One region of the Cryobacterium arcticum genome, then DNA from elsewhere that is predicted to be linked to it. Evidence: predicted binding sites of a transcription regulator. Region 1 holds the regulator's gene; the other holds the start of a gene.

Region 1 (5,809 bases):
TGTCGATCCGCAACCCGTGCTCCCCGACCACGTCGGCCTGCCCGTCGTCGGCGCCCAGAGCGGTGACCAGCGGGATGAGCAGGCGCGCCGACCTGAGGGCGTCGATCACGCCCTCCTCCCCCAGTTCCCGGGAGCGGAACCGCTGCAGCGCGTCGAGCAGCGCCGGCGGGGCCAGGCCGTCGTCGTCGCCGAAGTCGGCGTGGTCGAGCGAGCGGCCGGCCCAGGGCTGGCCGGCGGAGTCCGCCCCGCCCTCCGGCCGGCCGGTGGAGCCGAGGTTATGCGCCGGAGACATCCAGCGCCTCGGCGAGCGTGAACGCGCCCGCATACAGGGCCTTGCCCACAATGGCGCCCTCAAGGCCCAGCGGAACGAGCTCACGGAGCGCCGCGATGTCGTCCAGGCTGGCGATGCCGCCGGATGCGATCACGGGCCGGTGGGTGCGCTCCATGACCTCGCGCAGCAGTTCGATGTTCGGTCCCTTGAGGGTGCCGTCCTTGGTGACGTCGGTGACGACGTAGCGGGTGCACCCGGCTTCCTCGAGCCGCTCGAGCACCTGCCACAGGTCGCCGCCGTCCTTGGTCCAGCCGCGGGCGGCGAGGGTCGTGCCGCGCACGTCGAGCCCGACGGCGATAGCGTCGCCGTACTGCGCGATCACGCTGGCGGCCCACTCCGGGTTCTCCAGGGCGGCGGTACCCAGGTTGATGCGCTTGACACCGGTGTTCAGGGCCGCCTCGAGCGACTCGTCGTCGCGGATGCCGCCGGAGAGTTCCACGTTCACGCCGCGGAGCTGCTTGATGACCTTCTTGAGCACGCCGGTGTTGTTACCCCGCCCGAACGCTGCGTCAAGGTCGACGAGGTGGATCCACTCGGCGCCCTGGTTGGCCCAGTCGAGCGCGGCATCCATCGGGTCGCCGTAGTTGGTCTCAGTGCCGGCCTCACCCTGGGTGAGCCGCACGGCCTTGCCGTCGGCGACGTCGACGGCCGGCAGGAGGACCAGCTTCGGGGTTTTGTTGAACTCGCTCATGGTGGTGCCTTTTCATGATTGTGCGGCCGCATAGGGCGACCGGCGGGTGGGAAGACTAGTCGCGCAGCGTGCCGAGCCAGTTCGACAACAGGCGGATGCCGGCGTCGCCGCTCTTCTCGGGGTGGAACTGGGTGGCCGTCAGCGGGCCGTTCTCGACCGCGGCCAGGAACGGTGCGCCGTGGGTGGCCCAGGTGAGGCGGGGAACGGGGAAGGGCGGCATCACGTCGAGCGTCCACTCCTGGGCGGCGTAGGAGTGCACGAAGTAGAACCGCTCCTCCTCCAGGCCGCGGAAGAGCACGGAGTCGGGGTCGGGCGTGACGGTGTTCCAGCCCATGTGCGGCAGCACCGGGGCGGGCAGCGCCGTGACGGTTCCCGGCCATTCGCCGAGGCCCTCGGACTCGATGCCGCGCTCGACCCCGTGTTCGAACATGACCTGCATGCCCACGCAGATGCCCATCACCGGGCGGCCGCCGGAGAGGCGCTTGTCGATGATGTCGCCGCCGTGGGCGTCGTTGAGCGCCGTCATCACCGCGCTGAACGCGCCGACGCCGGGCACCAGCAGGCCGTCGGCCTCGAGCGCGAGCTTCCGGTCACCGGTCAGGGTGACGTCGGCGCCGGCCAGCTCGAGCGCCTTGACGGCCGAGTGCACATTGCCGGTGCCGTAGTCGAGCACGACGACGCTGGTCATAGGGCGCCCTTGGTGGACGGGATGCCGGAGACCAGCGCGTCGTACGCCTTGGCCTGGCGGAAGGCGCGGGCGAAGGCCTTGAACTCCGCTTCGGCGATGTGGTGCGGGTCGCGGCCGCCGACCACGGTGACGTGCACGGTGAGCGCGGCGTTGAAGGCGATTGCCTCGAAGACGTGCCGCACCATGGATCCGGTGAAGTGGCCTCCGATGAGGTGGAATTCGAAGCCGGCCGGCTCGCCGGTGTGCACGAGGTAGGGGCGGCCGGAGATGTCGACGACGGCCTGCACGAGCGCTTCGTCCAGCGGCACGAGAGCGTCGCCGTACCGGGAGATGCCGGACTTGTCGCCGAGGGCCTGCTTGATGGCCTGGCCGAGCACGATGCCGATGTCCTCGACGGTGTGGTGCACATCGATCTCGATGTCGCCCTTGGCGTGCACGGTGAGGTCGGTCAGCGAGTGCTTCGCGAACGCCGTGAGCAGGTGGTCGTAGAACGGCACGCTGGTGTGGATGTCGCTCACCCCGGTGCCGTCGAGGTCGATCGACAGGTCGATGCTCGATTCGCTCGTTTCGCGCTGGATGTGGGCACGGCGAGGCGAGGGCGTGACGTTGGTCATGCGCCTAGTTTATTCGGCTGCCGGGCGCAGCCGTGCGATGGCCGCCAGGAAGGCGCTGGTCTCGGCTTCTGTGCCGGCCGATACGCGCAGGTGACCGGGGATGCCGACGTCGCGGATGAGGATTCCCTCGGCGAGTAGAGCTTCGAAGGTGGCGTGCGGGTCGGTGACCCCGCCGAAGAGCACGAAGTTGCTGCCGCTGCGGAGCGGGTTGAAGCCGAGGGCGCTGAGTTCGGCCACCAGGCGGTCGCGTTGCACCCGGATGTCATCGACCATGGCGAGCATCTCGCCGGTGTGGGCGAGCGCGGCCACGGCCGCCGCCTGGGTGAGCGCGGACAGGTGGTAGGGCAGGCGGACCAGGCGGAGCGCATCCGTGACGGCCGGGTCGGCGGCGAGGTAGCCCAGGCGCACTCCCGCGAAGGCGAAGGCCTTGCTCATGGTGCGGGAGACCAGCAGGCGTTCACGCCCGGGCAGCAGGCTGAGCGCACTCTCCGTGCCGGCGGGGGCGAATTCGGCGTACGCCTCGTCGACCACGACGATGCCGTCGGTGGCGTCGTAGACCGCTTCGATCGTGGCCAGCGACAGGGGTGTTCCGGTGGGGTTGTTCGGGGAGCAGAGGAAAACGATGTCGGGCGAGGTCTCGCGCACCCAGCGCGCGGCGGTCTCCGGGGACAACTCGTAGTCGGCGTCCCGGCCGCCGGCGATCCAGCGGGTATCGGTGCCGGAGGCGAGGATCGAGTACATCGAATAGGTCGGCGCGAAGCCGAGCAGGGACCGGCCCGGTCCGCCGAAGGCCTGCAGCACCTGCTGCAGCACCTCGTTGGAGCCGTTGGCCGCCCAGATGTTGTCGCGGGTGAGGCCGTGGCCGAGGTAGCCGGCGAGGTCGTCGCGCAGCTGGGTGAACTCCCGGTCGGGGTAGCGGTTCACGGTCAGGATCGCTGCGGCGAGGGCCTGCGCGATGTCCGCGGCGACAGCCGGCGGAATCGGGTGGGTATTCTCGTTCACGTTCAGCGCCACCGGTACGTGCAACTGCGGTGCACCGTAAGGGATTTGTCCGCGGAGGTTGGCGCGCAGGGGCAGGTCGTCGAGGCTGGTCACCCGAACAAGCTTAGTTGCGCCGCGGGTGCCCTCTCCCGGCGGCTGCCGGGAGGTGTCGGCTCAGTAGCCGGCGGGGAGGGCCAGGCGCTGGCCGGGCTGCACGGCGTCGGACGGCAGCTGGTTAAGGTTGACGATGTCGGCGATCACGTCGCGCGGGTCCTGGGTGGGGGCGATGGACTCGGCCAGCTGCCAGAGCGACTGCCCGGATTCGATGGTGACGTAGTCGAACGCTGCCGCTCCGACTCCGGTCGTGCCCTCTGCGGCAGCGACGCCGCCGTTGACGGCGACGACGATGGAACCGAGCACCAGCGGCAGTGCCGCGAGGGTCGTGAAGACGATCCGGCCGCGGCGGGTGAGCCGCAGGTGGGTGCGCGGGGCGGATGCGAACTGGGTGGCGTGCTCGCGGCTGTCGCCGACGATGCTCAGCCGTGGGGCGTTCGGGCGAGAAGTGTTCGAACCTCCGGTACCCGAACCGGGCTTTAGTGCGTATGCTGCGCTCATGTCAGACCTCCTGGTAACGCATCCGGCCCTCGGCCGGGAGGGCCGGATGCGAATCTATGTTCCGAATATAACTTCGAATGTTCGAACAATCAACCCTGTTTGCGGATAATATATAGACGGATTCGGCAACACACTCGAATGCATGTCTAGAAACCGTCGCTGTTTGGCTACAGTTTCGATTGGTAGCTGTACTCAAACAGAGACCTCCGACATTGGCTCCAGCAGGCCTTCGCAGCAGCAGATCGCCGGCCGGAATCGCCAGCCGGGAAGACCCACCGGCCAGCAGGAATCATCGGCCGACCGGCCTCACCAGCCAGACCTACTCACCGCCAGACCAAGCAGAGGAGCGACAACGTGGCCCAGCAGAGCACACCTCGGGATAAAGGCACCACGCGGCGCCGCAAGACCCTGAGCGATAAACAGCGCGCCGTCATGGACGTCATCCAGCGCTCGGTGCGTGACCGCGGGTATCCGCCGAGCATGCGGGAGATCGGCGACGCCGTGGGCCTCTCGTCCCTGTCGAGCGTGACGCACCAGCTCCACCAGCTGCAGCTGAGCGGGTACCTGCGCCGCGACCCGAACCGGCCGCGCGCGCTCGAGGTGCTCATCGAGGTCCCCCAGTCCGGCGACGATGTCGTGCCCGGCGCACCCGACGACTATCAGGCCGGCATCCAGGTCGGTGACGCGGCGATGGTGCCCCTCGTCGGCCGTATCGCCGCCGGTATCCCGATCATGGCCGACCAGCAGATCGACGAGATCTTCCCGCTCCCCCGCCAGCTGGTGGGCAAGGGCGAGCTGTTCATGCTCAAGGTGGTCGGTGAGTCGATGATCGACGCCGCGATCTGCGATGGCGACTGGGTCGTCATCCGCCAGCAGAAGACGGCCGAGAACGGCGAGATCGTCGCCGCGATGCTCGACGGTGAGGCCACCGTCAAGGTGTTCCGCCAGCGCGACGGCCACACCTGGCTGCTGCCCCGGAACACCAACTTCGAGCCCATCCTGGGCGACTACGCCGAGGTCCTCGGCAAGGTCGTCGCCGTGCTCCGGTCGGTCTAGCCAGCTCCCCTGGACGAAACAGGCCGGCTCCACCACGGGGAGCCGGGCCTTTTCGTGTTCGGTGCGCTGGGTGCGCTGCCGGGATCAGACCAGCGTCGCCCGCACGGCGCGGGTGGCGTCCACGATGTTGCGGAGCGACTCGACGGTCTCCGCGTACCCGCGGGTCTTCAACCCGCAGTCGGGGTTCACCCAGACCTGGCGGGCGGGGATCGATTCGAGGGCCCGCTCGAGCAGCTCGGTGATCTCGGCCACGCCGGGTACCCGCGGCGAGTGGATGTCGTAGACGCCCGGGCCGATGCCGTGGTCGAAGCCGCTGGTCTGGATGTCCGCCACGACCTCCATCTTCGATCGCGCCGCCTCGATGCTGGTCACGTCGGCATCCAGGTTGCGGATGGCATCGATGACGACGCCGAATTCGGAGTAGCAGAGGTGGGTGTGGATCTGCGTCGCGTCGGCCACACCGGCCGTGGCCAGCCGGAACGACCCCACCGACCAGTCCAGGTAGTCCGCGTGGTCCTTCTTCTTCAGCGGCAGCAGTTCCCGGAGGGCGGGCTCGTCGACCTGCACGACCTGGATGCCCGCGGCCTCCAGGTCGCCGATCTCGTCGCGCAACGCCAGCGCCACCTGGCGGGCGGTCTCCCCCAGCGGCTGGTCGTCACGCACGAACGACCAGGCCAGGATGGTGACCGGCCCGGTGAGCATCCCCTTCACGGGCTTCTCGGTGAGGCTCTGGGTGTAGCTGGACCACTCCACCGTGATCGGCGCCGGGCGGGACACGTCGCCCCAGAGGATCGACGGGCGGGTGCACCGGCTGCCATAGGACTGCACCCATC
Region 2 (5,809 bases), 800 kb from region 1:
TGGTCGAGACTGCCACGCCGGCGAGCGTCCGCGACCGGTACGTCGGTCGAGCTTGTCGAGACCTCGCGACCCGATCTCGACGCGCTCGATCTGCGAGTGGCCGGAATACTTCGCCCAGCTCGAAGCTTGGGTCCACAGTGAGCACTAGAAACGACACCCGGGCAACGTCCAACCGATGAGCGTGGATAGACGGGACGTCGGCTTCCGGTCCGAACGCGGGCCCATCCTCATCGCCCTGATGCTGACGACCGGGCTCGTCGCCATCGAGTCGACCATCCTCGCCACGGCGGTGCCTTCTATCGTCAAGGACATCGGTGGCTTCTCACAGTTCCCGTGGCTGTTCTCCATCTACCTGCTCGCCCAAGCCGTGTCGGTGCCGGTCTACGCGAAGCTCTCCGATGTCATCGGTCGCAAGCCGATCCTCCTGTTCGGCATCGGCATCTTCCTGCTCGGCTCGATCCTGTGCGGATTCGCCTGGAGCATGCCCGCCCTGATCGCGTTCCGGGCCGTGCAGGGCCTCGGAGCCGGCGCCATCCTGCCGATGTCGGTCACCATCGCCGGTGACATCTACACCGTGGCCGAGCGCGCCAAGACCCAGGGCTACCTCGCCAGCGTGTGGGCGGTGTCCTCCGTCGTCGGGCCGACCCTCGGCGGCGTGTTCGCCGAATTCTCGTCGTGGCGCTGGATCTTCTTCATCAACATCCCTCTGTGTCTCCTGGCCGCCGGGATGCTCATGCGCACCTTCCACGAAACCATCCAGCACCGCAAGCACAAGGTGGACTACCTCGGCGCCACGCTGCTGATGCTCGCGCTGAGCGCTCTGCTGCTGGCGGTGCTCGAAGGCGGCCAGGCGTGGGCGTGGGGCTCACTGCAGAGCATCGGCATCTTCTCCGCCGGGGCCCTGCTGCTGATCGCCTTCGTGTTCGCCGAACGCCGGGCGGCCGAACCAGTGCTGCCGATGTGGGTGTTCTCGCGGCGGGTGGTGCTGACCAGTTCCCTGATCGGGCTGGGCGTCGGCGCCATCATGCTGGGACTTACCTCGTTCGTGCCCACCTACCTGGAGGGCTCGCTCGGCGTCACCCCCATCCTCGGCGGTCTGGCCGTCGCGGCCCTGACCATCGGCTGGCCGATCTCGGCATCCCAGTCCGGGCGGCTCTACCTGCGGATCGGCTTCCGCGCCACCGTTCTGATCGGCCTGGCCATCACCGTGCTCGGCACGGTGACCCTGGCGCTCACGGCCGCCACCCCGGCCGTCGTCACCGTGGCCGTCTCCTGCTTCGTGATCGGCCTCGGGCTGGGTCTGGTGGCCACGCCGTCGATGATCGCCGCCCAGTCGAGCGTCGAGTGGGACGAGCGCGGGGTCGTCACCGGAACAAATATGTTCTCCCGCTCCATCGGCAGCGCCGTGGGCGTGGCGATCTTCGGCGCCCTCGCCAACGCGATCTACGCCCTGCCCGGCAACACCGACCACGGCCCCGCGGCCATCACGTCCGCGTCATCCGCTGTGTTCGTGGCCCTCGCGATCACCGCGGTAGCCACCGTGGCGGCGGCCTTCTACATGCCCCGCACCAAGCCGCTCGGCTTCGATCCCGAGCCGGCCACCCCCTAGCCGCGAGCCCGACGGGGCGAGCTGGCCCAGCGCAAACACTGTGCATAACTCCTGCAGCTTTCTTGAAATGGCCCGAAACTGGCCGTGTGAGCTGGTTTTCGCGAGGATTGCAGGAGGTTATGCCATGACCGCGCCCCTTACGGCGTGGGCGGATGAACGGTCCGCCTGCGCTTGCATCCGAATCGAACGTGTGTTCGACTAGTGGCATGCGCTGGAGTGGACAGGAACTGACGACCGAGCAGGCCGGGGCCCTGCCCGGCCTCGCCCGGCTGAACAACCTGGTGCGCAGCGTGCGCACGCCCGAGTTCGACGGCATCACCTTCCACGAGGTGCTCGCCAAGTCCGCCCTCAACAGGGTGCCCGGCCAGAGCGCGATGCCCTTCGGCTGGACGATCAACCCGTACCGGGGCTGTTCCCATGCGTGCACCTATTGCCTGAGCCCTGAAACCCTCATCCTGATGGCAGACGGGCGGCAAAAGCCCCTGTGGGACGTCAAAGTCGGCGAGGCCATCATCGGCACACGAGTGGAGGGGTCTTATCGTCGCTTCGTGCAGACCACCGTGCTTGCGGCTTGGAACACGCGCAAGCGGGGCCACCGGATCACTCTGGGCGACGGTACGGAGATTGTGGCGAGCGGCGACCACCGCTTTCTGACCGAGCGAGGCTGGAAGTTCGTCACCGGCTCGATGAGCGGCGACGGGCAACGTCCGTATCTCACCACGAACAATAAGTTGATGGGCTTCGGGCTCAATGGACTCACTGAGACAACTCAGCCCCAGTACTTTGCGCCCAGTTATAGGCGGGGTTACCTGACGGGGATGATACGAGGCGACGGCATGATGATCTCCCGTGATTATCCGCGTCGGACGGGAGGCGGTAGCAAGGTGCGGCTGTTCAGGCTCGCATTGGCCGATCCTGAAGCGCTCAACCGCACCCGCCTGTTTCTCGACCAGGAAGACATCCACACGCTCACGCGGCCCTTTTCAGCCGCCTCCGAAACGCGGCGGGCGATCAACTCGATCTACTCGGGAAAGGCGGCGAACTACGCCCAGATCACCACACTGATTGCGTGGCCCGAGTCGCCGGATGTGGATTGGCATGCTGGGTATCTTGCGGGCGTGTTCGACGCCGAGGGATCGTGTTCGCAGGGAGTTCTGCGCATCAGCAACAAAGACGATGCGATTCTCGCCAACATTCAGAGGTCCATGGAGGTGCTGGGAATCGATCACGTGCTCGAGGACGCGAGACCGAATGGTGTCCGCTGCGTTCGAGTGACCGGTGGGCTGGCGATGCGGTCGAAGTTCTTTAACCTGAGCGGCCCTGCCATCGACCGTAAGCTCTCCATCGCTGGCAGAGCCGTCAAATCGGATGCCAAGCTTCAGATCGTGTCGATTGAAGACCTCGGCGCCACCATGGACATGATCGACATCACCACGGGCACCGGAGACTTCATCGCCAATGGCATCGTCAGTCACAATTGCTTTGCTCGCCCCACCCACAACTACCTCGACCTCGACGCCGGCAAGGATTTCGACAACGAGATCATCGTGAAGGTGAACGTGGCCGAGGTGCTGCGAAAGGAACTCGCCAAGCCCACCTGGGGCAAGCATCCGGTGGCGCTCGGCACCAACACCGACCCGTACCAGCGCGCCGAGGGCCGCTACCGGCTGATGCCGGGCATCATCGCGGCGCTCGCCGACTCCGGCACCCCGTTCTCGATCCTCACCAAGGGCACCCTGCTGCGCCGCGACCTCGACCTGCTTGCTGAGGCCAGCCGTCAGGTGCCCGTGGACCTGGCGTTGTCGATCGCGATCTACGACGATGCGCTGCAGCAGGCCGTTGAACCGGGAACCCCGAGCACGAAGGCCCGGCTGGCCACGGTCACCGCGATCCGCGAGAAGGGCATGGATTGCTCGGTGTTCATGATGCCGATCCTGCCGTTCCTCACCGACACCCGCGCCCACCTGGACGAGGCGATGCGGCAAGCCAAGGCCGCCGGCGCCACCGGGGTGCTCTACAGCGCCCTCTACCTCAAGCCTGGTGTCAAGGAGTGGTACTTCCACTGGCTCGAGGAGGACCACCCGGAGCTGATGCCCCGGTACCGCGAGCTTTACAAGCGGGGCGCCTACGCGCCCAAGGAGTACCGTCAGTGGCTGGCCGAACGCATCCACCCGCTGTTGCGCGCGCACGGTCTCGAGCGGCGCCGCGAGGACCCGGCAACAGGCGGCATCCGCTCGACGGCCCTCACCGGATCGGCCACGAGCCCAGGAGGGACTGGTAGTGGGAGTGGACCACAGCCCGCCGGATTGGTGCCACCCTCGCTCATCGCCGCCGAGTTGCCCCTCGACCTGACGCCCACGCTGTTCTGAGCCTCCGCCGGCCGTCGTGTGCTGGCCGCACAGCGGCGCCCACCCCGCTCGGCGCCCGACCCAACTGGTGCGGCGCCACGGGAATCGCAGTTTTTGTTGCGGGCACCAACGTCGATCGATAGGCTCTCGATCGCACTGGCGTCGGCGACGAGACAGCCTGCTGGGCACGGCGCTGAAAGATGGATCCTAATGTCGACGGTGACCCGTAATCATGTGGCTAGATGGACCCGTCTGAGCGGAGCCGTGCTCGCCATAGCCGGCATGAGCCTCACCGCCGTGCCACTCGTCGCAGCAGCAGACCCTTCGGGGGCGACGATGAACAGCGTCACGATCGAAGTGATGATCGTCGACCAGGATGTCCCCGTTCCGCTGGTCGGGAGCGTCGTGACGCTGCGAAATGCGACGAGCGGTGCCAAAGCGGGCACAGGCACGACGGGATCCGACGGCCGCGTCACGTTCGACGTGGATACGGACGCCTCGTCGCAGTACTCCGCTGACCCGCAATGGCCCGGCGACGAGGACGATGTTGCACTGTGGGGGACACGGACGGAGTTCCGCGCCACAACCGCGGACGTGGTGTCCGTCAATGTCCAGCACCCCTACCGGTACCTGTCCGGGCGTATCACCGCGACGAATGGCACCAAAGCGGTGTCGGATCTGACAGGTGGCTCCGCTGTGCTCAGCCGCGGGGGCTCCATCCGGCAGACGATCCCGCTGGCCGCCGACGGCTCCTTCAGTAGCCCCGCCGTGCCGACCGTCGACGGCGAGCAGTACCGGCTGAGCTTCACACCCCCGCCGATGTACACACTCAGCTCGGTGCAGGATGGGGGAAATGCGGCGTTCTCTCTGCCGGTCGACCCCGCCGGCGCCACCACTTTCGACGTGTCGCGTGAGTTTTCCGTAGTCCGGACGCCCGCGCCAACGGCGCCCCCGACGGATACGCCGACACCGTCGCCCACGGCTACCGCCACCCCGACGCCCACGAACACCCCCACCCCGGCGCCCACGGAAACCCCGACGCCCACCCCGGCTCCGACGACCACGCCGACGCCGACCCCGGTTCCGACGACCACGCCGACGGCCACCCCGACGCCCACCCCGACGCCGACCCCGGCTCCGACGACCACCCCGACGCCCACCCCGGCTCCCGGCGCAAGCACCACAGTGTTCCCCGGCACAACCGGACTGAGCGCCGCCCTGAACGCGGTGTCCGAGGCGCGGCTCGCCCAGCTGCTGGCAGCGACCGCACAAGCCGGCCGCGGCAACACCGTCGGACTCACCAACGAGGCCGGCCAGGTGCTTGGTCTGGCTACACAGCCGCAGACCACCGACCAGCCGCAGCTGCAGACCCTGATTAACAATTCCACCCGCGCCATGCCCGGCGTCACTGTGACCAACGTGTCCCTTGTCGCCTATGACCTCGAATCGGCAATGATGGTGGTCCAGTCGAACCGTGCCAATTTGTTGGAAGCGCAGCTCCGAGCCCAAATCGAGACAGTCCAGTCCAGAAATGCGGACATATCGCGTCTCAACAACGCCCTGGCGGGGGTGAACGGCTACCTGGCCAGTCCGAACCCCACCCGATTTGCTGAGGCTGCGGCGGCAGTTCGCGCCGCCGGATTACTGACCGATCCGTTCCTGACTGCATCTCCCACCGATGCGAGCGGGGTAGGGCGGGCATTGAGCGCCACGCTGAGGGGCCTCATTGACTCTTCGTCGTACAGCCAGCAAATGGACATGCTCCGCCTGCAGTCGTTGAGCAACAAGCGCAACGAGTCCTTCGACGTCATGACCAACTTCATGAAGAAGATGCAGGAGTCCCGCTCCAGCA

What was found. Region 1 encodes LexA, which represses DNA repair genes until DNA is damaged. Its sites were predicted from a motif close to TCGAACANNTGTTCGA; they were not measured.
Region 2: PA27867_RS21030 (intein-containing Rv2578c family radical SAM protein) is a predicted target of LexA. The motif match lies at 1,792-1,807, and genes of this name have one in related genera.

Annotation. Positions count from the first base shown of each region.
Region 1 covers NZ_CP016282.1:1,322,991-1,328,799, reverse strand. Annotated here, with positions in the region: gene PA27867_RS05895 (SseB family protein) at 1-292, opposite strand, end outside; gene priA (bifunctional 1-(5-phosphoribosyl)-5-((5-phosphoribosylamino)methylideneamino)imidazole-4-carboxamide isomerase/phosphoribosylanthranilate isomerase PriA) at 276-1,022, opposite strand; gene hisH (imidazole glycerol phosphate synthase subunit HisH) at 1,078-1,710, opposite strand; gene hisB (imidazoleglycerol-phosphate dehydratase HisB) at 1,707-2,324, opposite strand; gene PA27867_RS05875 (histidinol-phosphate transaminase) at 2,334-3,419, opposite strand; gene PA27867_RS05870 (LysM peptidoglycan-binding domain-containing protein) at 3,480-3,920, opposite strand; gene lexA (transcriptional repressor LexA) at 4,353-4,976, shown strand; gene metE (5-methyltetrahydropteroyltriglutamate--homocysteine S-methyltransferase) at 5,061-5,809, opposite strand, start outside.
Region 2 covers NZ_CP016282.1:524,493-530,301, forward strand. Annotated here, with positions in the region: gene PA27867_RS02355 (MDR family MFS transporter) at 176-1,609, shown strand; gene PA27867_RS21030 (intein-containing Rv2578c family radical SAM protein) at 1,816-3,978, shown strand; gene PA27867_RS21035 (hypothetical protein) at 4,075-5,809, shown strand, end outside.